DNA from 4 places in the Massilia putida genome. Region 2 is predicted to be linked to each of the others. Evidence: riboswitches for the same ligand, from Rfam matches in the RefSeq annotation. Region 2 holds a riboswitch; each other region holds the start of a gene.
What was found. Region 2 has a riboswitch for manganese ahead of BVG12_RS32500 (sodium:calcium antiporter). Riboswitches for the same ligand answer to the same signal wherever they lie in the genome.
Positions count from the first base shown of each region.

Region 1 (5,356 bases), on a different replicon from region 2:
CTCGACCGTGTGTTCACCATCCGGCAGCCGGACGATGACCTTGAACGCATGCGGCTCCGGAATCTCGTCCTTCGACTCGAGGTATCCGCCTTTGTCCGCTAACGCAAAGGATTGTTGCAAGCCGTTGGGACGGACCGTCGTGACAGAAAGCGCCGAAGGCGCCACCTTCCAGCTTGCGGCTTCGGAGGCAAGACGGAAAACGGGCGGTACGCCATCTTCGAAGATCGACAGGGAAACCACCCCAGATGACGTCACGATCCGCTGCGCTTCTTCCTCATGGTCGTGCTCATCATCATGGTCGAGACCGTGGCTGTGTCCATGGCTGTGACCGTGGCTGTGTCCATGATGGTCGCCGCTCAACAGCCAGACGCTCGCGATGTTGACCAGCAGGCCGACGATTGCAATCGGAATCGCCTCGCCGAAGTGGATGGGCACCGGAGACAGGAAGCGTGTGACGGCTTCGTAACCGATCAGGAGGGCAATCATCGCGAGCACAATAGCACTCGTGAACCCGGCCAGGTCGCCGAGCTTGCCGGTGCCGAACACGAAGCGCGGGTCGCTTGCGTGCTTGCGCGCATAGGTGTACGCGAGCGCCGCAATCAGCATCGCCCCGGCATGGGTGGACATGTGCAGGCCGTCCGCGACCAGCGCCAGTGAGCCGAACAGGCTCCCCCCGACGATTTCGAGCAGCATCATCGCACTGCACAGCGCAATAACCGCCCACGTCTTGCGTTCATTGTTTTCGTGGCCGGCACCCAGAAAAATGTGGTCGTGGCCCGCGCCGAAGGCGGCGTCTTCGAAACGGCTCATTTCCGCCTCCGGTTGGGGACGATCCGGGGCCGGAGCATGAAAGTGTGTCAGGTCTTGCATAAGGTTTCCTCGGCCGGCTGCGCTATCGCCCAGCCAGCTTTTTCTCGCGCCGTGCGCGTTCGTTGATGATGTGATGCCTGCGGTGATCCGTCATCTTCTTCCACTCACGCGCTTCGGCGAGCGTGCGCAGACATCCTGTGCAATAGCCGGTCTTGCCGTCGAACTGGCATAGCTCGACACATGGCGATTTCACGGCCATAGCTGCTACTTGAGATAGGCTCGGATTACATCGAGGAGTTCGCTCGCGCCTTCCGCACGCGCGGCTTCTGACAGGTCGCTCGCGGCGACGTGTTCGCGAACATGGTCTTCGATCACTTCGGCCATCAGGCCGTTCATGGCACCGCGGCTGGCAGCCAGCAGGTGCAGAACCTCGGCACACCCGGCTTCAGACTCCAGGGCGCGTTCGATCGCCTCTACTTGCCCACGTATACGGCGTACGCGAGCAAGCAGCTTTGCCTTTTCTCTTGTTGTGTGAGACACATGAATACCTTCAAATATAGGGTAAGGGGGTATATTACCCGAAGCGAGCGTCGATCGAAAACTGTTACCGTCAGCTTGTGTTGATTCAGATACCGCTATCGAGCGGCAGCGCGGGCTGCCGCTCGCTTCATTCAGCGATTACATCAAGAACGGGACGCCAGCAGCGAACACGATGTACAGAGCCCCGAACGCGGCGAGTTTCCTGGCACTCAAATGGCGGTGCTTCAAAAACCAGTACAGCCCGACGATGGACGCGACCGTCACAACTGCAGCCCATACGAGCGTACGGTCCAGCATCCATGGAGTGAAAAGGAGGCCAAGCGCGCTTGGTATAGTCGCCTGGATCATCATGGCGCCGCTAATGTTGGCAAGTGCCAGGTCGGACTTTCCTTGCCGGACCCAGATGACAGCGTTCATCGTCTCCGGCAACTCCGTCGCGATTGGACTCAACAGTAATGCGACCAGTTGCGCCGGCAATCCGATGAGAGGTCCTACTACACCGATTTCGCGCACGAACAACTGGGAAGCAGCGAAGATCGCGACCAGTGCGCCAACCGTCTGCAGGACCGCCCACAGGGTACGCGGGTTCTTGGCGCGCGGTGTAAGTTTCAAAGGCTCAAGTTCCTCGGCGTCTGCTGTCTCACCTGAAGCAGTTATCTCGCGCCAGACATAGGCCGCGTATGCAAGCAAGAAGAGCACACCAAGCCACGGCTTGAATGCGAACGCGACGAGGCCCAAGGCGACCTTACATACGAAAATCGCCAGGAACCATCGTTGGTCGTCCAGTAGGCGCCGCCTTGCTGGACGTGAAACGACGCGGCGCTCTTGCGTATTCTTGACGGTCATGAACGCGATGCCGACCACGGCATAGGCAATGGTTGCGAGAACCAGGGGGCCGCCAAGGGCGGCGCCGACACCGATTTCCTTGTGCGCCGCATCGTGCCCGAAGACGACGGCAACGAAAGTCACGACGCTCTCAGGCAGTGCAGTACCAAAGGCCGCAAGCACTGTCCCGGTCGCGGTCTGCGACATGCCGAAGCGATGGCCCACCCATTCCACGCCGTTGACGAAATATTCGCACGACACATAGATTGCAGCGGCCGAAAGAAGGAGGAGGACGAAGGGGACTAGCATGGCGCCACCATGAGAACCACGGCGGCGGAATCAGTACGGAAGATTTTTTTTGACACGACAGCTCCAAGCCGGACAAAAACCGATGACCATACGCCCCGTCCGGCCTGGAAGGGCAATATGGCCAAAGGTCTTGCAAGGCTCGACGAGCCGCTTGCGCCATGGCCTGCTGGCCAAGGATGTTGACGCAAGCTCCTTTCAGAGAAAGGTAGCTACTCCCCAATGACGGGGGGTATTGTAACAGTGCAAATACGCAGCGTCCATTGGTTCCGGTGAAAAGCTGGAGACGCAACGCATGGGCAGCTCTGGCTTAGATGAGCAAATTGTCTATAACTCCGTGCCGGCGTCGGTTGCTATTTTTGTTACTAACAGGTTTTGTTAGGCGTTCTAACAGGGTGTGGACGAAATTAAGCCTGATAAGTCAATCTGTTGAGTAGCATTCGGGCCTCTGCGAGCCAGACCCAAGCGGTCGAGATTTCCAGTTTTCGGTCGTGATGCATCACCGTACGACGCCAGCGCTCAGTCCACGCGTGCGTGCGCTCAACGACCCAGCGCTTCGGTAAGGCCACGAATCCTTTTTCGATTTCCATAGTCGGGACAGTCGCTTGTGCAGCATTGTGCAGCGTTCCGGTCGTGCCGTTACCTGGGCGCCGTACGACTTCGACACGGATGTGATGTTGCTGCTCGATGTCGCGAGCACACTTTCCGCTGTACGCCCCGTCTGTGTAAAGCTTCTCGAGCCGGGGCGCTTTGGCACACGCCTGTGCGACAACGGCTGCGGCGGCGTCTCGATCCTGCACGCTTGCAGCAGTCACCGTCACGGCAAGAACCAGGCCCAATGTATCGACGACGAGGTTGCGTTTTCGGCCTTTGACCTTTTTGCCTGCATCGAAGCCGCTCTCGCCGCCCTGTGGCGAGCTGCGATTGGACTGGGCATCGATAACGGCCGCAGTCGGCGTACTTGGGCGTCCGATACGCGAGCGCCATTGCTCGCGTAACCGATCTTGCATCTGCTCGAATACTCCTGCTGCAGCCCAGCGCGCGAAGGTTTTGTAGACTGCTTGCCAAGGCGGGAATGTCTTGGGCAAGAGTCTCCAGGCGCACCCCGTGCGCAAGACGTAAGAACAGGCGTTGACCAGCTCGCGCCTGCTGTACTGCGCCGGGGTACCTCGTTGGCCTGGGGCCCGCTCGAACAAATCAGCGACCAGCTCCCATTCTGCGTCAGTCAAGTTGGTACTGTAGAAGGGAACGTCTTCGCGCCGGTGCGCTTCCGTGTAGCCGTAGCGCTTAGGGCCTTTATCGGCCGTGGGAGATACCCGTCGAGCGGCCTTGAGCCGTACGATGCCTTCCGCGCGTAACGCGCGCCGGATCGTTGCTGTGCAAACGCGCACGCCGCAGCGACGATCCAACTCATCGGCAATTTCATCCAAGCTTGCCTGCGCGTGCTCCAACACGATTCCGTGCAAAGCTGCGATATGCTCAGGCTTCAATGCTGACGGCCTGCCGCCAAGATTTGCTGGCGACGAAGGATCAGACTGCTGTTTCGATGCCATGGCATGCCCTCCCATAACCGGAATAGCATGCCACAGGTACGCCAGCGATTTTGTCTACACCCTCTAAGCCCCTTGGTAGTTAGTGGCGAGTTGCCGCAGGTATCTTTCTCACGTGTCGAGCAGCCTATGTCGGAGAAAGAGAGCACGAAGCCATTTACTGGCCATGCGGAGGCTTTAAGCCTACCATCCACTTGCACCAGGTGCATTTCAAGGTTCGTTTAGGGAAGACCTACTACAACGAGGGATTTTTCAATGTGCCAGTCGCATTTGCGCGGCATTTTGCTGAGCATGGTACTGAGCTAAAGATGTACTGCGGTAGCGAGCGCGCCCTACTGATGGGTATGCTTGACCGTAAAGCCAACCAAAAAAGTGGTACACCGCGCATTTATGGCAAGGCTGAACTGGCACGCTGGATTCAAAAAAGCCTGAAAATGGACGATTTTCTAGAGGTGACAGTCGTTAGCACTCGTGAGTTGTTGCTGAACTAGGCTTGAACGGCAGCGCTGCTTTGCCCAGCGCCGCCGTTTTCGCGTCCGCGAAATCAGCGGGTACGTTCTAGCTCAGGCTGTCGCGCCTGCCTTGAGGGGGAGGATTTTTCCGCTACCTGGGGCGCGGGCAGCTTCATATCGCCCTTTTCGACGGAGGCGTTGAATCGTCCAAGGACTTCACGGCGCAGGTCTTCGGGATATTTCGACAGCTGCTTGTCCAGCACCTTGAAGGCCGCCTCGACCTTGACCTTTTCGTCCGGTGAAAGCGTCCGCATCACGACCAGGCCGGCCGGCTTGACTTCCCATTCGTTGCGCTTGGCAGGTACCTGTTGCTCGCCAATGACCTTGCCCGCACCGTCGCGCACGTTGGCTGTCACCTGGACGCTCTGTTGGTCGTTGAGCTTCAACGAGATTCCGTCCCCGGCCTTGAACTTGCCGTCGCTCATCGAGCGCTCCAGATCCTTGCCCCATACCGTTCGTTCTCCTGCCTGCGTCTGCAGCTTCACGTAGTAACTCTGCTTCTCGTCCGGATCGTGCTTGTAGTTCGCGCGTCCATGATCGAGCAGGCGTCCAACGATCGGGGTCTTGCCTTCACCCGGTGCATCTGTTTTGGCTTGAGCCTGATCCGGGGTGTCCTTGCGGCTTGCAGTTGGTTCAGCTGCAGTGTTCGGACTAGCTGGGTTAGCCGATGCGCTCTTAGTGCCGCGTTGGTCGGCTTTCTCTGCTGCTTCCAGGCGCCCGGCAGATCGTGTTCCGGTACCTAAAATTTCTTCCCGCGTTGCTGCCTGCCGAGCTTTCGCCAAATCTAGCTCAACTTCAACCGCCGCCCTCTGG
Region 1 covers NZ_CP019036.1:13,871-19,226, forward strand. The annotation lists gene dmeF (CDF family Co(II)/Ni(II) efflux transporter DmeF) at 1-810, opposite strand, end outside; gene BVG12_RS00090 (DUF1289 domain-containing protein) at 893-1,069, opposite strand; gene BVG12_RS00095 (metal/formaldehyde-sensitive transcriptional repressor) at 1,075-1,350, opposite strand; gene BVG12_RS00100 (sodium:calcium antiporter) at 1,489-2,484, opposite strand; yybP-ykoY riboswitch at 2,544-2,714, opposite strand; gene BVG12_RS00105 (IS5 family transposase) at 2,889-4,034, opposite strand; gene BVG12_RS33690 (hypothetical protein) at 4,226-4,522, shown strand; gene BVG12_RS00115 (LPD7 domain-containing protein) at 4,576-5,356, opposite strand, start outside.
Region 1: linked by a shared signal. The riboswitch ahead of BVG12_RS00100 (sodium:calcium antiporter) and the one ahead of BVG12_RS32500 (sodium:calcium antiporter) in region 2 are both predicted to bind manganese.

Region 2 (5,356 bases):
AGCCAGTTGAATTCTTTTGCCAGCACGAGGCCGATAATGGCCAGCACCGAGACGGCTGCATCCGCCATGACATGGATGTAGGCGGCGCGCATGTTGTGGTCGCGGTGAGCCGCGTCATGGCCGTTGCCATGGTCGTGCGGATGTTCGTCGAATTCCACCGCGTGGTCGCCATCCGGCAGCCGGAGGATGACCTTGAATGCGTGCGGCTCGGGAATCTCTTCCTTCGACTCGAGGTATCGGCCCCGGTCCGCGAACGTGAAGGATTGTTGCGCACCATCGGGACGAACCGTCGTGACGGAAAGTGCCGAGGCCGCCAGCTTCGTGCTTGCGGACTCGGAGGTAAGGCGGAAAACGGGCGGTACGCCATCTTCGAAGATCGACAGAGAAACCATTCCCGACGACGTCGCGATTCGCTGCGCCTCTTCCTCATCGTCGAGCCCATCATCATGGTCGTGTCCGTGGCTGTGTCCATGGCTATGCCCGTGACTATGACCATGATGGTCGCCGCTCAACAACCACACGCTCGCGATGTTGACCAGCAGGCCGACCACTGCGATCGGAATCGCTTCGCCGAAGTGGATGGGCACCGGCGAGAGGAAGCGTGTGACGGCTTCATAGCCGATCAAGAGGGCGATCATCGCAAGCACGATGGCGCTGGTAAAACCTGCCAAGTCGCCGAGCTTGCCGGTGCCGAAGACGAAACGCGCGTCACTCGCGTGCTTGCGCGCGTAGGTGTACGCGAGCGCTGCAATCAGCATTGCGCCCGCGTGCGTGGACATGTGCAGGCCGTCGGCAACCAGCGCCAACGAACCGAACAGGCTGCCGCCGACGATTTCGAGCAGCATCATCGCACTGCACAGCGCAATTACTGCCCACGTCTTGCGTTCGTTGTTTTCGTGGCCGGCGCCCAGAAAAATGTGGTCGTGACCCGCTCCGAAGGCAGCGTCTTCGAAACGGCTCATCTCCTTCCCTCGTTCGGGACGACCTTGGGCAGGAATAGGGGAGTGTGTCAGGTCTTGCATGAGGTTTCCTTGGCCGGCCGTGCTATCGCCCGGCCAGTTTTTTCTCGCGTCGTGCGCGTTCGTTGACGATCTGGTGTCTGCGGTGATCGGTCATCTTCTTCCACTCGCGTGCTTCGGCGAGCGTGCGCAGGCAGCCAGTGCAGAAGCCGGTCTTTCCGTCGAACTGGCATAGCTCGACACAGGGCGATTTGACGGCCATCGATGCTTACTTGAGGTATGAGCGGATCACGTCGAGGAGCTCGCTTGTGCCTTCGGCACGAGCGGCCTCAGTCAGGTCGCTGGCAGCGACGTGTTCCCGCACATGGTCCTCGATCACTTCCGCTATCAGGCCATTCATGGCCCCCCGGCTAGCAGCCAGCAGGTGCAGAACCTCGGCACACCCTGCTTCAGACGCCAGAGCACGTTCGATCGCCTCTACCTGACCACGTATGCGGCGTACGCGGGCAAGCAGTTTTGCCTTTTCTCTTGTCGTGTGGGACAAATGAACACCTTCAAATATAGGGTAAGGGGGTATATTATCATTGAACGCGAGCGTCGATCGATGGGACCGTGACGGCCACCGTGTTGTCGACTCCAATGCCGACATCAGGCGGCGCAGGCCGCCCGTATCAAACCGTGATTACATCAGGAATGGCAAGCCGGCAGCGAACACAATGTAGAGCGCCCCGAACACGGCCAACTTCCTTGCACTCAAATGGCGGTGCTTCAGGAACCAGTACAGCCCGACGATCGACGCGACCGTCACGACCGCGGCCCATACAAGTGACCGGTCCAGCATCCATGGCGTGAAAAACAGTCCCAGCGCGCTGGGTATGGTGGCCTGGATCATCATGGCGCCGCTGATGTTGGCAAGCGCCAGGTCCGACTTTCCTTGCCGGACCCAGATGACGGCGTTCATGGTTTCCGGCAGCTCCGTCGCGATCGGGCTCAGCAGTAATGCGACCAGTTGCGCCGGCAATCCGAGGAGAGGTCCTACCTCGCCGATTTCGCGCACGAACAATTGGGAAGCAGCGAAGATCGCGGCCAGTGCGCCAACCGTCTGCGCGACTGCCCACACGGTACGCGGGTTGTCGGCACGCGGCGTAAGCTTGAGGGGCTCAAGTTCCTCGGCGTCCGCCATTTCACCTGAAGCAGTCATCTCGCGCCAGACATAGACGCCGTATGCGATCAAGAACAGCACACCCAGCCACGGCTTGTATGCGAACGCGACGACACCCAGGCCGACCTTGCATAGGAAGACGGCCAGAAACCATCGTTGGTCGTCCAGCAGACGTCGTGCCGCTGGACGGGAAACGACGCGCCGCTCTTGCGTATGTTGAACAGTCATGAACGCGATGCCGACCACGGCATACGCAATGGTTGCGAGAACCAGGGGACCACCAAGGGCGGCGCCGACACCGATTTCCTTGTGCGCCGAATCATGCCCGAGGGCGACGGCAACGAAGGTCACGACGCTCTCGGGCAGTGCGGTGCCAAAGGCCGCAAGCACCGTCCCGGTCGCGGTCTGCGAGATGCCAAAGCGATGACCCACCCATTCCACGCCGTTGACGAAATATTCGCACGACACATAGATTGCAGCGGCTGAAAGAAGGAGGAGCACGAAGGGGACTAGCATAGCGCCCCCATGGGAACGACGGCGGCAGAATCAGTACGGAAGATTTTTTTTGACACAACAGCTCCAAGCCGGACGAAAACCGATGACCACATGCCCCGTCCGGCCTGGAAGGGCAATATGGTCAAAGGTCTTGCAAGGCTTGACGAGCCGCTTGCGCCATGGCCTGCTGGCCAAGGATGTTGACGCAAGCTCCTTTCAGAGAAAGGTAGCTACTCCCCAATGACGGGCGCATTGTAGCAGCGCAAATATGCAGCGTCCATCATTTCCGACGCAAAAGCGGTAGTCGAAAATCATGGGCTACTCCGACTTAGATGAGCAAATTGTCTATAGCTTGGCGCGCCTCCGCGGGTCAGAAATAGGTTTAGTTAGGCGTACATGGTCCCCCGGTTTGCCAAGCCCTCAATTCGTGGCGGCGTGAAGGTAAAGATTGCACCCGTACATTCGGCTTCGATTGCGACAATTTGTCGCGGTCCCTGATGGGATGTGCTGGTTAGTGCCCGATCGCTCTATCGCACTCCGCGTGCCAGCCTAACAGCGGGCTTTACCAACCGCGGTCTTACCTGACTGCCATCACTGCATAATTGCCTGTGCAATCGGCGGAATCGATAACCTCGTACTGCCGTTACTCTGTGCCGGTCGGATTACGCAGCGACGTAATCGGACCGGAAATTCCTGTCGTGTACCCGTAGTGCCCACGCGATCCGCGCATTCTTGTTCGCCAGTGCGACTGCTGCCACGTTCTTGTTACGCCGACCGAGCAATTTGCCCAGCCAACCCTGCACATTGGCCTTGCGTTCGAGTTGCCGAATGACCGCTCGAGCGCCATGGATCAGCAGCGTGTGCAGGTACGTGTCGCCGCCCTTGCTGATCCCCTGCAAACTCGCCTTCCCGCCGGACGAGCGCAGCTTTGGTACCGGGCCGGCCAAGCCGCCAACTGGCGGCCGTTCGTAAAATTCTTCGCATCGCCAACCGAAGCGATCACGGCACTGGCGGTAATCATGCCAAGCCCGTATTTTCTCCAGCTTGCACATGCGCGGAGGTGCCAACCCAGCCGACTCGCCAACTTGCATCGACCCTTCATTGGAATCGCCCGCTTGAGCTTTGACCGGCATCTAAATCATTGGTCCCGTAAATCATTTTCAGTTTTGCTGAATTGACCTTTCTTATGTGCGTTTTTTCACATAATTAACGTTCTGAAAGGTTGGTTATAGTACAGCTTTCATTGTCATATCATCATCTGCATCGCTTTCGGCATGCAGGCAAAACCGTGACATCGTACAGTTATTGGCGAAGTCGCGTCATGTTGCTGCTAGGCAGCTTTAACGAACAGACCCGGGTTCAGGGCCTGACGTACGATCAGTTCGGGAGAAAATTGGAAGCCGCAATCGAGGTGAGGACAAAGGCAATATTTGCGTTTTCGCGATAAAAAGAATCAAGTCGACTTCCAGTCACAAACTTTTAGGTAATTATCGCGGCAGCCTAATAGCGGATGCACATCTCGGTAACTACTTTGAAGACGAGTGGAGATAATGGCGGTATCGTAAATTAACTGATCAGTGAGCGAGACATGACTTATATCACGAGGCTACACAAGAATAAACTGTTGATGTCCGATGAAATTGCTCGTTCGCGGGCCGGGCGTTATTTCGAGCATTTCGAACTGAGCGCTATAGCCGATTACCACGATCGGCCGGATATACTGGCTATCTGGTCCCGCATGCTGGCCACGGCTTTGGGACCGGAAACATTGTATCAGTCGCCAGAATTTTTCGACTATCTAAGCAATACTGCGCAAGGGCCCGGTACGACTCATGAACTCCTCATTGTTCGCCGGAAGTCGGATCACTCGGTGGTTGGCTGCGTTCCGATTCGGACAATTAGCTGCGATCTCAACTTCCGTTTCGGCCATATAACTCTGTTCAGGCGAAAACTGCGTGCTTGTCAAATCCTTGGGAGTGTCCCACTGTTAGATCTCACGCAAGAAGGTGTCGTCAAGTCGCTCCTCCAGCAGCTGCTTAAACGTTATACGAAGTGCGACGTACTATACATGCAGGCCTTTCCCAAGGAAGCTAGCGCGATGCTTCAAAAAATTGAAGGCGTGTCCGCTTATGTTTTAAACGGCTGGCGCGTATGCCACACGCAACCGTTGCCAAACAGCGTTGACGCATACTTACAGAAATTCAGTTCAAAGAAACGCTACAATCTATCGCGTCAGGTCCGTTTGCTGACTCAAGCCGCCGGTCCGTTGCAGGTACTGTGCATCGAGTATCCGGAGCAGGTTACGAAAATGCTTGATGCAGTTGTCGCAATTGACTCGGCCAAAAACATGGACCGGGATGGTGAACAGGCGCGCTTGGAAGGCTTGGCACGCTATGGACTCTTGCTGTCTTATGTAATTCGCTGCGGCGAGGAAAATATAGCTGTTGTGTACGGCTCCCGTTCGGCATCCGTCTGGCACATCCATAAGATCTCCACCAATCCCGATTATCTGCACCTGTCCGCCGGCACCAGTGCCATTCACCTTGCCGTGCAAGATGTGCTGACTAAGTTCTCATTCACACATATCGACTTCGGTTACGGCACTCCGAACGCGGAATTTCGTTCGACCCATGTATTAAAGCCGCGTGGTCTTGTTTTATTGCACCGCGCACGCAGCTTGACAGCTATGCTGTTAACGCTTCATCGCGTGTGCGATGGTGTAAACGAAGCGCTGACCAGA
Region 2 covers NZ_CP019038.1:6,807,045-6,812,400, forward strand. The annotation lists gene dmeF (CDF family Co(II)/Ni(II) efflux transporter DmeF) at 1-962, opposite strand, end outside; gene BVG12_RS32490 (DUF1289 domain-containing protein) at 1,045-1,221, opposite strand; gene BVG12_RS32495 (metal/formaldehyde-sensitive transcriptional repressor) at 1,228-1,503, opposite strand; gene BVG12_RS32500 (sodium:calcium antiporter) at 1,642-2,637, opposite strand; yybP-ykoY riboswitch at 2,697-2,867, opposite strand; gene BVG12_RS32505 (transposase) at 3,279-3,563, opposite strand; gene BVG12_RS35935 (transposase) at 3,467-3,718, opposite strand; gene BVG12_RS32515 (GNAT family N-acetyltransferase) at 4,205-5,356, shown strand, end outside.

Region 3 (5,356 bases), on a different replicon from region 2:
TCGCCTCGCCGAAGTGGATGGGCACCGGTGAGAGGAAACGTGTAACGGCCTCGTAACCGATCAGGAGGGCAATCATCGCGAGCACAATGGCACTCGTGAACCCGGCCAGGTCGCCGAGCTTGCCGGTGCCGAACACGAAGCGCGGGTCGCTTGCGTGCTTGCGCGCATAGGTGTACGCGAGCGCCGCAATCAGCATCGCCCCGGCATGGGTGGACATGTGCAGGCCGTCCGCGACCAGCGCCAGTGAGCCGAACAGGCTCCCCCCGACGATTTCGAGCAGCATCATCGCACTGCACAGCGCAATAACCGCCCACGTCTTGCGTTCATTGTTTTCGTGGCCGGCACCCAGAAAAATGTGGTCGTGGCCCGCGCCGAAGGCGGCGTCTTCGAAACGGCTCATTTCCGTCTCCGGTTGGGGACGATCCGGGGCCGGTGCATGAAAGTGTGTCAGGTCTTGCATAAGGTTTCCTCGGCCGGCTGCGCTATCGCCCGGCCAGCTTTTTCTCGCGCCGTGCGCGTTCGTTGATGATGTGATGCCTGCGGTGATCCGTCATCTTCTTCCACTCACGCGCTTCGGCGAGCGTGCGCAGACATCCTGTGCAATAGCCGGTCTTGCCGTCGAACTGGCATAGCTCGACACATGGCGATTTCACGGCCATAGCTGCTACTTGAGATAGGCTCGGATTACATCGAGGAGTTCGCTCGCGCCTTCCGCACGCGCGGCTTCTGACAGGTCGCTCGCTGCGACGTGTTCGCGAACATGGTCTCCGATCACTTCGGCCATCAGGCCGTTCATGGCACCGCGGCCGGCAGCCAGCAGGTGCAGAACCTCGGCACACCCGGCTTCAGACTCCAGGGCGCGTTCGATCGCCTCTACTTGCCCACGTATACGGCGTACGCGAGCAAGCAGCTTTGCCTTTTCTCTTGTTGTGTGAGACACATGTATACCTTCAAATATAGGGTAAGGGGGTATATTACCCGAAGCGAGCGTCGATCGAAAACTGTTACCGTCAGCTTGTGTTGATTCAGATACCGCTATCGAGCGGCAGCGCGAGCTGCCGCTCGCTTCATTCAGCGATTACATCAAGAACGGGACGCCAGCAGCGAACACGATGTACAGAGCCCCGAACGCGGCGAGTTTCCTGGCACTCAAATGGCGGTGCTTCAAAAACCAGTACAGCCCGACGATGGACGCGACCGTCACAACTGCAGCCCATACGAGCGTACGGTCCAGCATCCATGGAGTGAATAGGAGGCCAAGCGCGCTTGGTATAGTCGCCTGGATCATCATCGCGCCGCTGATGTTGGCAAGTGCCAGGTCCGACTTTCCTTGCCGGACCCAGATGACGGCGTTCATGGTTTCCGGTAGCTCCGTCGCGATTGGGCTCAGCAGTAATGCGACCAATTGCGCCGGCAACCCGAGGAGAGGTCCTACCACGCCGATTTCGCGCACGAACAATTGGGAAGCAGCGAAGATCGCGACCAGTGCGCCAACCGTCTGCAGGACCGCCCACAGGGTACGCGGGTTCTTGGCGCGCGGTGTAAGTTTCAAAGGCTCAAGTTCCTCGGCGTCTGCTGTCTCACCTGAAGCAGTTATCTCGCGCCAGACATAGGCCGCGTATGCAAGCAAGAAGAGCACACCAAGCCACGGCTTGAATGCGAACGCGACGAGGCCCAAGGCGACCTTACATACGAAAATCGCCAGGAACCATCGTTGGTCGTCCAATAGGCGCCGCCTTGCTGGACGTGAAACGACGCGGCGCTCTTGCGCGCGGCGCTCTTGCGTATTCTTGACGGTCATGAACGCGATGCCGACCACGGCATAGGCAATGGTTGCGAGAACCAAGGGGCCGCCAAGGGCGGCGCCGACACCGATTTCCTTGTGCGCCGCATCGTGCCCGAAGACGACGGCAACGAAGGTCACGACGCTCTCAGGCAGTGCAGTACCGAAGGCCGCAAGCACTGTCCCGGTCGCGGTCTGCGACATGCCGAAGCGATGGCCCACCCATTCCACGCCGTTGACGAAATATTCGCACGACACATAGATTGCAGCGGCCGAAAGAAGGAGGAGGACGAAGGGGACTAGCATGGCGCCACCATGAGAACCACGGCGGCGGAATCAGTACGGAAGATTTTTTTTGACACGACAGCTCCAAGCCGGACGAAAACCGATGACCATACGCCCCGTCCGGCCTGGAAGGGCAATATGGGGGGTGTACCAGATTCTGTGTAAACGATTCTTCGTTTAAGTCTGCGGCACCCGGTCTTCAAACTGGATGGCGAAGCGGTTTAACGCAGCTTTCCAGTCCCGTATCGGCATCGTCCACTTCTTGCTGATGTTGTTCAGGGCAAGATAAAACAGCTTGCTGACAGCTTCATCGGTCGGAAAGGAACTGCGGGCCTTGGTCACTTTTCGCAGGCTCATGTTAATCGATTCAATAGCGTTCGTGGTGTATATCACCTTTCGGATTTCCGGCGGGTAGTCGAAGAACGGTATGACGCGCGCCCAGTTACGGCGCCAGGACTGACCTATCGGTTTATACTGTTTATCCCATTTATCTTCGAATTCGGCAAGCCTGAGTTCAGCCTCGTCGGTAGTGGCTGCACTGTAAATCAACTTCAGATCGGCGGCGACTTCCTTCTGCGCTTTCCAGGGCACGAAATTCAGGCTGTTGCGCACCATGTGAACGATGCACAGCTGAACCGAGGTCTGCGGGTAGACCGCCTCGATGGCGTCCGGGAAGCCTTTCAGGCCGTCGACGCAGGCGATGAATATGTCCTGCACGCCACGATTTTTTAGCTCGGTCACGACCTGCAGCCAGAACTTCGCGCCTTCAGTTTGGGAGATCCACAGGCCCAGCACCTCCTTGTGGCCATCCATGTTGACGCCGATGGCCAGGTAGACCGCCTTGGTACGCACCGCGCCGTTGTCGCGCACCTTGACGTGAATGCAGTCGAGATAGAGGATCGGGTACACGGCGTCGAGCGGGCGGGCCTGCCAGAGCTTCACATCCTCGCTGACAGCGTCCGTGACGTTGGAAATGAGGGTCGGTGACACCTCGGTGCCGTACATCTCTTCCAGATGGCTTTGGATCTCCCGCACGCTCAGGCCACGCGCGTAGAGCGAGATGATTTTGTCGTCGAAGCCGGTCCAGCGTGTCTGATGCTTGACGACGATCTGCGGCTCGAACGTGCCCTGGCGGTCGCGAGGAACGTCAAGCGGCAGCGCGCCGAAATCGCCCTTGAGCGTCTTGATGCTATGGCCGTTGCGGGTGTTGGCAGTGCTGTTGGTCACCTCGCCGCTTTTGTCGTGGCCCAGGTGGTCGGTCATCTCGACTTCCAGCGCGCGCTCGACCAGCATCTTGGTGAGCTGCTTGAGCAGCCCATTTTCGCCGATCAGGTCCTCGGGCTTCTGGTAGTTTGCCAGCAGGCCGTCGGCAAGTTTGAGCAGTTCCGGATCGGGCTTGGCCCGCTTGTTACGCTTTACAACGGTCATCGTTTCTCCTAATGGCGGCAGTGTCCTGCCAAATGACCGTTTACACAATATTATTTACACCCTCGCAATATGGCCAAAGGTCTTGCAAGGCTCGACGAGCCGCTTGCGCCATGGCCTGCTGGCCAAGGATGTTGACGCAAGCTCCTTTCAGAGAAAGGTAGCTACTCCCCAATGACGGGCGGTATTGTAACAGTGCAAATACGTAGCGTCCATTGGTTCCGGTGAAAAGCTGGAGACGCAACGCATGGGCAGCTTTGGCTTAGATGAGCAAATTGTCTATAACTCCGTGCCGGCGTCGGTTGCCATTTTTGTTACTAATAGGTTTTGGTAGGCGTTCTTACAGGGTGTGGACAAAATCAACCTTGATACGCGAGCCTGCTGAGTAGTATACGCGCCTCGGCCAGCCAAACCCAAGCCGCCGACACAGCGAGTTTGCGTCGTGATGCATCACTGTGCGGCGCCAGCGTTCGGTCCACGCGTGGGTTCGTTCAACGACCCAGCGCTTGGGCAGGATCGTGAATCCTGAGTTGAAAACAGCAGTTGGCCCAGGTGCCGCCTTGGAATCATGCAGCGTTCCGATCGTGCTGTTACCTGGACGACGAACGACTTCGACACGAAGATGATGCGTCCGCTCGATGTCATGGGCACATTTCCCGCCGTATGCGCCATCGGTATAAAGCTTTTTTAGCCGAGGGCTTTTGGCGCACGCTTGTGTAACCACGGCTGCGGCAGCATCCCGGTCCTGCACGCTCGCGGCGGTGACCGTGACGGCGATGAGTAGCCCCATCGTATCAACCACGAGATTGCGCTTTCGCCCTTTGACCTTCTTGCCTGCATCGAATCCGCTTTCGCCACCCTGCGGCGAGGCGCGAGTGGACTGTGCATCGATCACCGCTGCGCTCGGGGTGCTCGCGCGTCCCATGCGTGCACGCCATTGTTCACGCAGCCGGTCCTGCATCAGCTCGAATACGCCGGCTCCAACCCAGCGCGAAAACGCCTTGTACACCGCCTGCCAGGGTGGGAACGACTCGGGTAACAGTCGCCAGGCGCAGCCCGTTCGAAGCACATACGAGCACGCATTCACGAGATCGCGGCGGCTGTAATGCACGGGCGTGCCTCGTTGTCCCGGTACTCGCTCGAACAAATCAGCGACCAGCTCCCATTCGGCGTCTGTCAAGTTGGTGCTGTACGGCGATATGTCCTCGCGTCGGTGCGCTGCCGTGTAGCCATACCGCTTGGCGCCCTCGGCTCGCTCCGCACACGCCCGACGCACTGGCTTGAGTCGTACGATGCCTTGTGCACGCAGCGCACGACGAATCGTTGCATCGCACACGCGTAATCCACAGCGGTGGTGCAGCTCGTCGGCGATTTCACTCAAGCTAGCCTGGGCGCTCCGCCACGATATCGTGCAAAACCGCGATATGCTCAGGCTTCAATGCCGGCGGCCTGCCTCCTGCATTGCTTGACGGCTCAATGCCGTCGAGTCGATCTCTCGTTGCCATGGCATGCTCCTTCGACATCGGGATAGCATGCCACAGCTACGTTATTGATTTTGTCTACACCCTCTTAGCGTACTATTTTTTCCAAATTCTGTAGTTACCCCTTTACCGTGTACTGGCGCGTCGCCCGCGTCTGCGCCTCGGCGATGCACAGCGCGGCCCCTGTACCGAATACCTTGAACGAGTAATAGGGGGCGGCCGCAGGTTCCGTGGTCGGTGCATCGGGGAAGGCCGGAATGACTCCCAGCCCGCAGAGGTAGCGCCTGGCGTTCGCTGCGGGTGCGCCGCGTTGCGCGATTGCGTCGAGCGCATCGAACAGCCGGCGCTGTTCCTTGCGGGCGATCGTCACCAGCTGGTCGAG
Region 3 covers NZ_CP019037.1:430,214-435,569, reverse strand. The annotation lists gene dmeF (CDF family Co(II)/Ni(II) efflux transporter DmeF) at 1-400, opposite strand, end outside; gene BVG12_RS02325 (DUF1289 domain-containing protein) at 483-659, opposite strand; gene BVG12_RS02320 (metal/formaldehyde-sensitive transcriptional repressor) at 665-940, opposite strand; gene BVG12_RS02315 (sodium:calcium antiporter) at 1,079-2,089, opposite strand; gene BVG12_RS02310 (IS256 family transposase) at 2,246-3,496, opposite strand; yybP-ykoY riboswitch at 3,584-3,678, opposite strand; partial or broken gene BVG12_RS02305 (IS5 family transposase) at 3,853-4,998, opposite strand.
Region 3: linked by a shared signal. The riboswitch ahead of BVG12_RS02310 (IS256 family transposase) and the one ahead of BVG12_RS32500 (sodium:calcium antiporter) in region 2 are both predicted to bind manganese.

Region 4 (5,356 bases), 780 kb from region 2:
TCAGGCGCGGCGAGCGTTCGCACATCGGCCTGCTGGACGCGAGTTACCCCGCCGGCGGCTGCAGCGCCGCCGACACGGTCCCGCGCATTGTCCCCATCTTCGGGCACGCGGACCGGGCCAGCTTCCCCATGCGCATCCGCAGCGGCACGGCGGTGCAGCCGCTCGGCGCCGACCTGAATGCGACGACGCGGCTGCCCGGGATCGCGGTCGGCACCGCCCAGATCAAGACGCAGCAGGACGCGAAACTCGTCACGTGGACGGGCCCCGCGACGTTCGAGGCGCACGGCGCCAAGCCGCTTGCGCTGCCGGCCGCGCTGGCGGTCAAGGGGGGCCTGCGTTTCGATACGGTCGTTCAGCAGGCACCCGCCGGCAAGGTGACGATCGCGCTGGCCTGCGGCGCAAATGCGTGCGGCACGCCGCTCGATGCGACCAGGTTGTTTGCGCGCCTGGCCGGAAAAGGCCGGCAATCGGTGGCGATTCCGCTCGCGTGCTTCCGCGCCGACCTGGCACACGTCGATACGCCGTTCAGCGTGACGAGCGACGCTCCGTTCGCCGCCGCCTTCGGCAACATCGACGTGACGACCGCGGCCGACGCCATCGCGTGCGAGGAACTGCAATGACCGCTTACCGGCTGCTGGCCGATATCGGCGGCACCAATGCCCGCTTCGCGCTGCAGGCCGAAGGCAGCGACTTCGCGGACGTCGAGGTCCTGGCGTGCCGCGATTACGACGACATCGGCGCCGCGATGGATGCGTACCTGGCCCGGGCCGGGGCACGCGGCCATGCGACGGACGCCATCCGCCATGCGGCCGTCGCCATCGCCAACCCGGTCGAAGGCGACTTCGTGCGGATGACGAATCACCACTGGTGCTTTTCGATTGCGGCGCTGCGCGACGCGCGGGCGCTCGACACGCTCCTGGTCGTGAACGATTTCGCCGCGCTGGCGATGGCTTTGCCGCATCTCGACGAGGCCGGACGCGAGCGAATCGGCGGCGACATCGCCGCGACGCCCGGCCGGCCCATCGGCCTGATCGGCCCCGGCACCGGTCTCGGTGTGTCCGGCGTCGTCCCCGCGCCGGGACCCGGCGGCACGCGCTGGATCGCGCTGGCGGGCGAGGGCGGCCACGCCAGCTTCGCGCCCGTCACGCGCCAGGAGGTGGACGTCCTGGACGCGTTGTGGGAAGAACACGGCCATGTGTCGGCCGAACGCCTGTTGTCCGGGCCGGGCCTGGAAGCGATCCACCGCGTCCTGTCCGGCGAGCGCCTGGCCGCCGCCGCGATCACGGCGCGGGCGCTGGACGGCACGAGCGCGGCCTGCCGCGCCACGGTCGACGTATTCTGCGCAATGCTGGGCAGCGTGGCGGGCAACGTCGCGTTGACGTTGGGCGCGACGGGCGGCATGTATATCGGCGGCGGCATCGTGCCGCGGCTGGGGTCCCTGTTCCACGCGTCCGCATTCCGCGCCCGCTTCGAAGGCAAGGGCCGGCTGCGGCCCTACCTGGCACGCATTCCGACCTGGCTCGTCACCGAACCCTATCCCGCGCTGCGCGGCGGCGCCGTCATGCTCGACGCCGCGACACGACAACCATAACGAGGAGACACCATGGCATCCGCACCCAATACGCCCGGCACCGCGCCGCTGGCGGCCGCACCCGCCGCCGCGGCGGCGAACACCGGACCGCTCGTCATCGTCACGATCCTGTTCTTCATGTGGGGCCTGCTCACATCGCTGAACGACGTGCTGATCCCGCATCTGAAGGCGATCTATACGCTGAATTATCTGCAGGCGATGCTCGTGCAGTTCTGCTTCTTCGGCGCCTATTTCATCGTGTCGCTGCCGGCCGGCGCGCTGATCCGCCGCCTCGGCTACCAGAAGGGCGCCGTCACGGGCCTCCTGATCGCGGCCGCCGGCTGCGCGCTGTTCTATCCGGCCGCGCAGGGCGGCTACGGGCTGTTCCTGTTCGCGTTCTTCGTGCTCGCGGCCGGCATCACGATCCTGCAGGTGGCCGCGAATCCATACGTGACGGTGCTCGGTCCCCCGGCCACGGCGTCGAGCCGCCTGACGTTCACGCAAGCCCTCAACTCGCTCGGCACGACGGTCGGCCCGCTGGTCGGCGGCGCGTTGATCCTGGCCGGGGCCGGCAGCCTGACGGCCGACCAGGTGGCAAAGCTGGACGCGGCCGGACGGGCCGCGCACCGCGCGCAAGAAGCGGCCACGGTACAGGGCCCCTACCTGGCGCTGGCGGCGGCGCTCGCGATCCTGGCCGTGCTGTTCGCGCTGGCCCGGCTGCCGCGCATCGACCATGCGGAGGGCGACACGGCTGCGGCCTCCGGTTCGGCGCTCGCCTACCGCCACCTCGTGCTGGGCGCGGTTGCGATTTTCCTGTACGTGGGCGGAGAAGTCAGTATCGGCAGCTTCCTCGTCAACTTCCTGGGCGAAGCGCGGGTCGCCGGGATGCCGGCGGCGCAGGCGGCCGGCTACGTCAGCGTGTACTGGGGCGGAGCGCTGATCGGGCGCTTCATCGGCTTCGGCGTGATGCGTGTCGTCAGCCCGGGCAAGGCGCTCGCGTTCAATGCGCTCGCCGCCATCGTGCTCGTGCTGGCGGCCATCCTCGGCGAAGGCCGGGCCGCGATGTGGGCGATCCTCGCCGTCGGCCTGTGCAACTCGATCATGTTCCCCACGATCTTCAGCATGGCCTTGCACGGCTTGGGACGCCACACGGGACAGGGCTCCGGCATCCTCTGCATGGCCATCGTGGGCGGCGCGATCGTGCCGTTCTTGCAGGGCATGCTGGCGGACCGCATCGGCGTCCAGCCGTCGTTCTTCGTGCCGGCCGCGTGCTACGGCTTCATTTTGTTCTTCGGGCTCCGATACGCCAACCTGCATCGCCAGGCCGGCGGCCCGGCCTGACGCTGGCCTTCCGGCCACATTTTCGGTAGAATGCCGGCATCCCATTGGGGAGTAGCCTGCTTCCGCCCGCGCGGAAGATCCCGTATCAACACACTCGACGATCATCGGCCAGGTGCCGTTCGCCGTCGTGGTACGGGTAGCCGTTTCGGTTGGCAAGACCTTTGGTATGTCTGCGCGTTCATCGGGCCGCGCCGGCATGCCATCGTCATCCGCCCGACTGGAACCGTAATGAATTTCCTCGCCACCGCCGCACTCGCACTTGCCATGTCCACCGACGCATTCGCCGTCGCCGTCGGCAAGGGCGCCGCGCTGCAACGTCCCCATCTTCGCGAGGCCCTGCGCACGGGCGCGATCTTCGGCGTCATCGAAGGCATCACGCCCGTGATCGGCTGGGCCCTCGGCCATTGGGCCGCGCCGTACGTCGAAGCGTGGGACCACTGGATCGCGTTCACGTTGCTGGGACTCCTGGGCCTGCGCATGATGCGCGAAGGCTTGTCCGGCGCGGACGACGACGAGGACGACAAACCGACCTCCCACTCGTTCTGGCTGCTCGCCGTGACGGGCGTCGCGACCAGCATGGGGTAATTAGGGAAATCGGAAAAAATCGGGCGCTAAGCACTATTGCTCATAGTTGGAGTCACGCAGAGCCCGATATTTGAAGGTTGAGGTGCAGTGGAACGGAAGCCCGGGTTAAGAAAATGCCACCGCCTTGAAACACACTGATATGCGGTCTCCCGAAAGGCGTCGAGTCCTCGGGCGAGCTTGGCTTTGGGAACTAGCCGGGCCGGCTCGAACTCCGCGAACGTGCCACCGCCGTTGCTCGAACGTCCGCTCACGCATCTCGCACAGTCGGCATTTGGGAACTTGGCAGGTAAGCGGTTCCTGAGCGGCGTTATATCTTCCGATTTCTCAAGCCGGCACAATCCCCTCCGAGTTCAACAACACGGAGCCGGACATGGACAAGCTGGAGTCTCACATCTCGAAGGAAGCCGCCTGGCGTAGCCGATTGCTTCGGCATGCGCAAAGCGGCAAGACCATCGCTGCGTTCTGCCGGGATGAATCGGTGTCGACGGCCAGCTTCCATATCTGGCGGTCAAAGCTGGCCGCCGCCAGCAGGCACGCGGCCACTCCCGGACAGCCAGCAGCATTCATTGACCTCGGTACCATCGCGAACACGTCCGGTGTCACGGCTATGGTACATCCGCCTGCATCGGTGTCGACGCCGACTGCTGGAATCGACATCAGAATCGATCTCGGCGGCGGCACCGTCCTAACGATCACGAGGCGCTGATGTTCTTCCCGGAAGGCCAGGTACGGGTATTCCTATACGGGCAGCCGGTCAACATGCGCCTGTCATTCGACGGTCTCTACGCGCTGGCGAAACATGTCATGCATCAGGATCCGCTCTCCGGAAACCTGTTCGCGTTCATCAACCGCCGAGCGACCCAGATCCGCGTCCTGTACTTCGACCGCAGCGGCCTGTGCGTGTGGGCCAAGCGTCTCGAGCAAGGCCGTCTGGTCAGCAACTGGGCCGACGTTAAAAGCTGCGAAATGGACTGGACGGGACTGAAGTTACTGCTCGAAGGGATCGAGCCGAAACAGGTGCGTAAGCGCTACAAAAAGCCTGGCACCGGCACCCAAAACCAGCGAGTTCACCCTGCGAAAACTTTATAATATTGCTATGCCCTCCGACCAACATCCCGCCTCTGACACTGCCAGTTCAGCAGTGGGGTTGACCATGCCGCAGATGAGCGCTTTGCTCGACGCGAAAGAGCGTGAAATCATCCGGCTGCGCCGTCAGGTGGCGTGGTTTCAGCGGCAGATCTTCGGGCAGAAGAGCGAGCGTCGGATGCCGGAACCGGACGGCGTCCAGGGCACTCTGGGAGAGGCGTTCGACGTCGTTCCCGATGACGCGGCGGCGCCGGCCAAAAAGACCAGGATCGCGGCGCACGAGCGCGTACCCGGGAAGAAGAACAGCAATCTCATCGATGGCACCGATGACGCGGCCCTGTTCTTTGACGAGTCGAAGGTGCCGGTCCAGGTCATCGCCGTTGCCAATGACGAGACGGCAGGACTGGACCCGGCAGACTTCGAGGTGATCGGCGAAAAGGTCAGCTACCGCCTGGCCCAGCGTCCCGGCAGCTACGTCATCCTCAAGTACGTGCGCCCGGTCATCAAGCTTCGTGCTGATGGAGCGCTGTCGTGCTCTCTGGCTCCGGTCGGCGTACTGGACGGTTGCCGCGCCGACGTCAGCTTCATCGCCGGCATGATCATCGATAAGTTCGCCTATCACCAGCCGCTGTACCGCCAGCACGTCAAACTGCAGGATTCGGGCATCAACGTCAGCCGTGCATGGATCACGAAGCTGATGCCGGCCGCGGTATCGCTGATCGAGCCGATCTTCAACGCCCAGCTGGAGTCGGTGCGGCGCTCGCGCGTGATCGC
Region 4 covers NZ_CP019038.1:597,572-602,927, reverse strand. The annotation lists gene BVG12_RS05165 (glycoside hydrolase family 3 protein) at 1-620, shown strand, start outside; gene BVG12_RS05160 (glucokinase) at 617-1,591, shown strand; gene BVG12_RS05155 (sugar MFS transporter) at 1,604-2,911, shown strand; yybP-ykoY riboswitch at 2,945-3,133, shown strand; partial or broken gene BVG12_RS05150 (manganese efflux pump) at 3,140-3,490, shown strand; gene tnpA (IS66 family insertion sequence element accessory protein TnpA) at 3,867-4,202, shown strand; gene tnpB (IS66 family insertion sequence element accessory protein TnpB) at 4,202-4,585, shown strand; gene tnpC (IS66 family transposase) at 4,593-5,356, shown strand, end outside.
Region 4: linked by a shared signal. The riboswitch ahead of BVG12_RS05150 (manganese efflux pump) and the one ahead of BVG12_RS32500 (sodium:calcium antiporter) in region 2 are both predicted to bind manganese.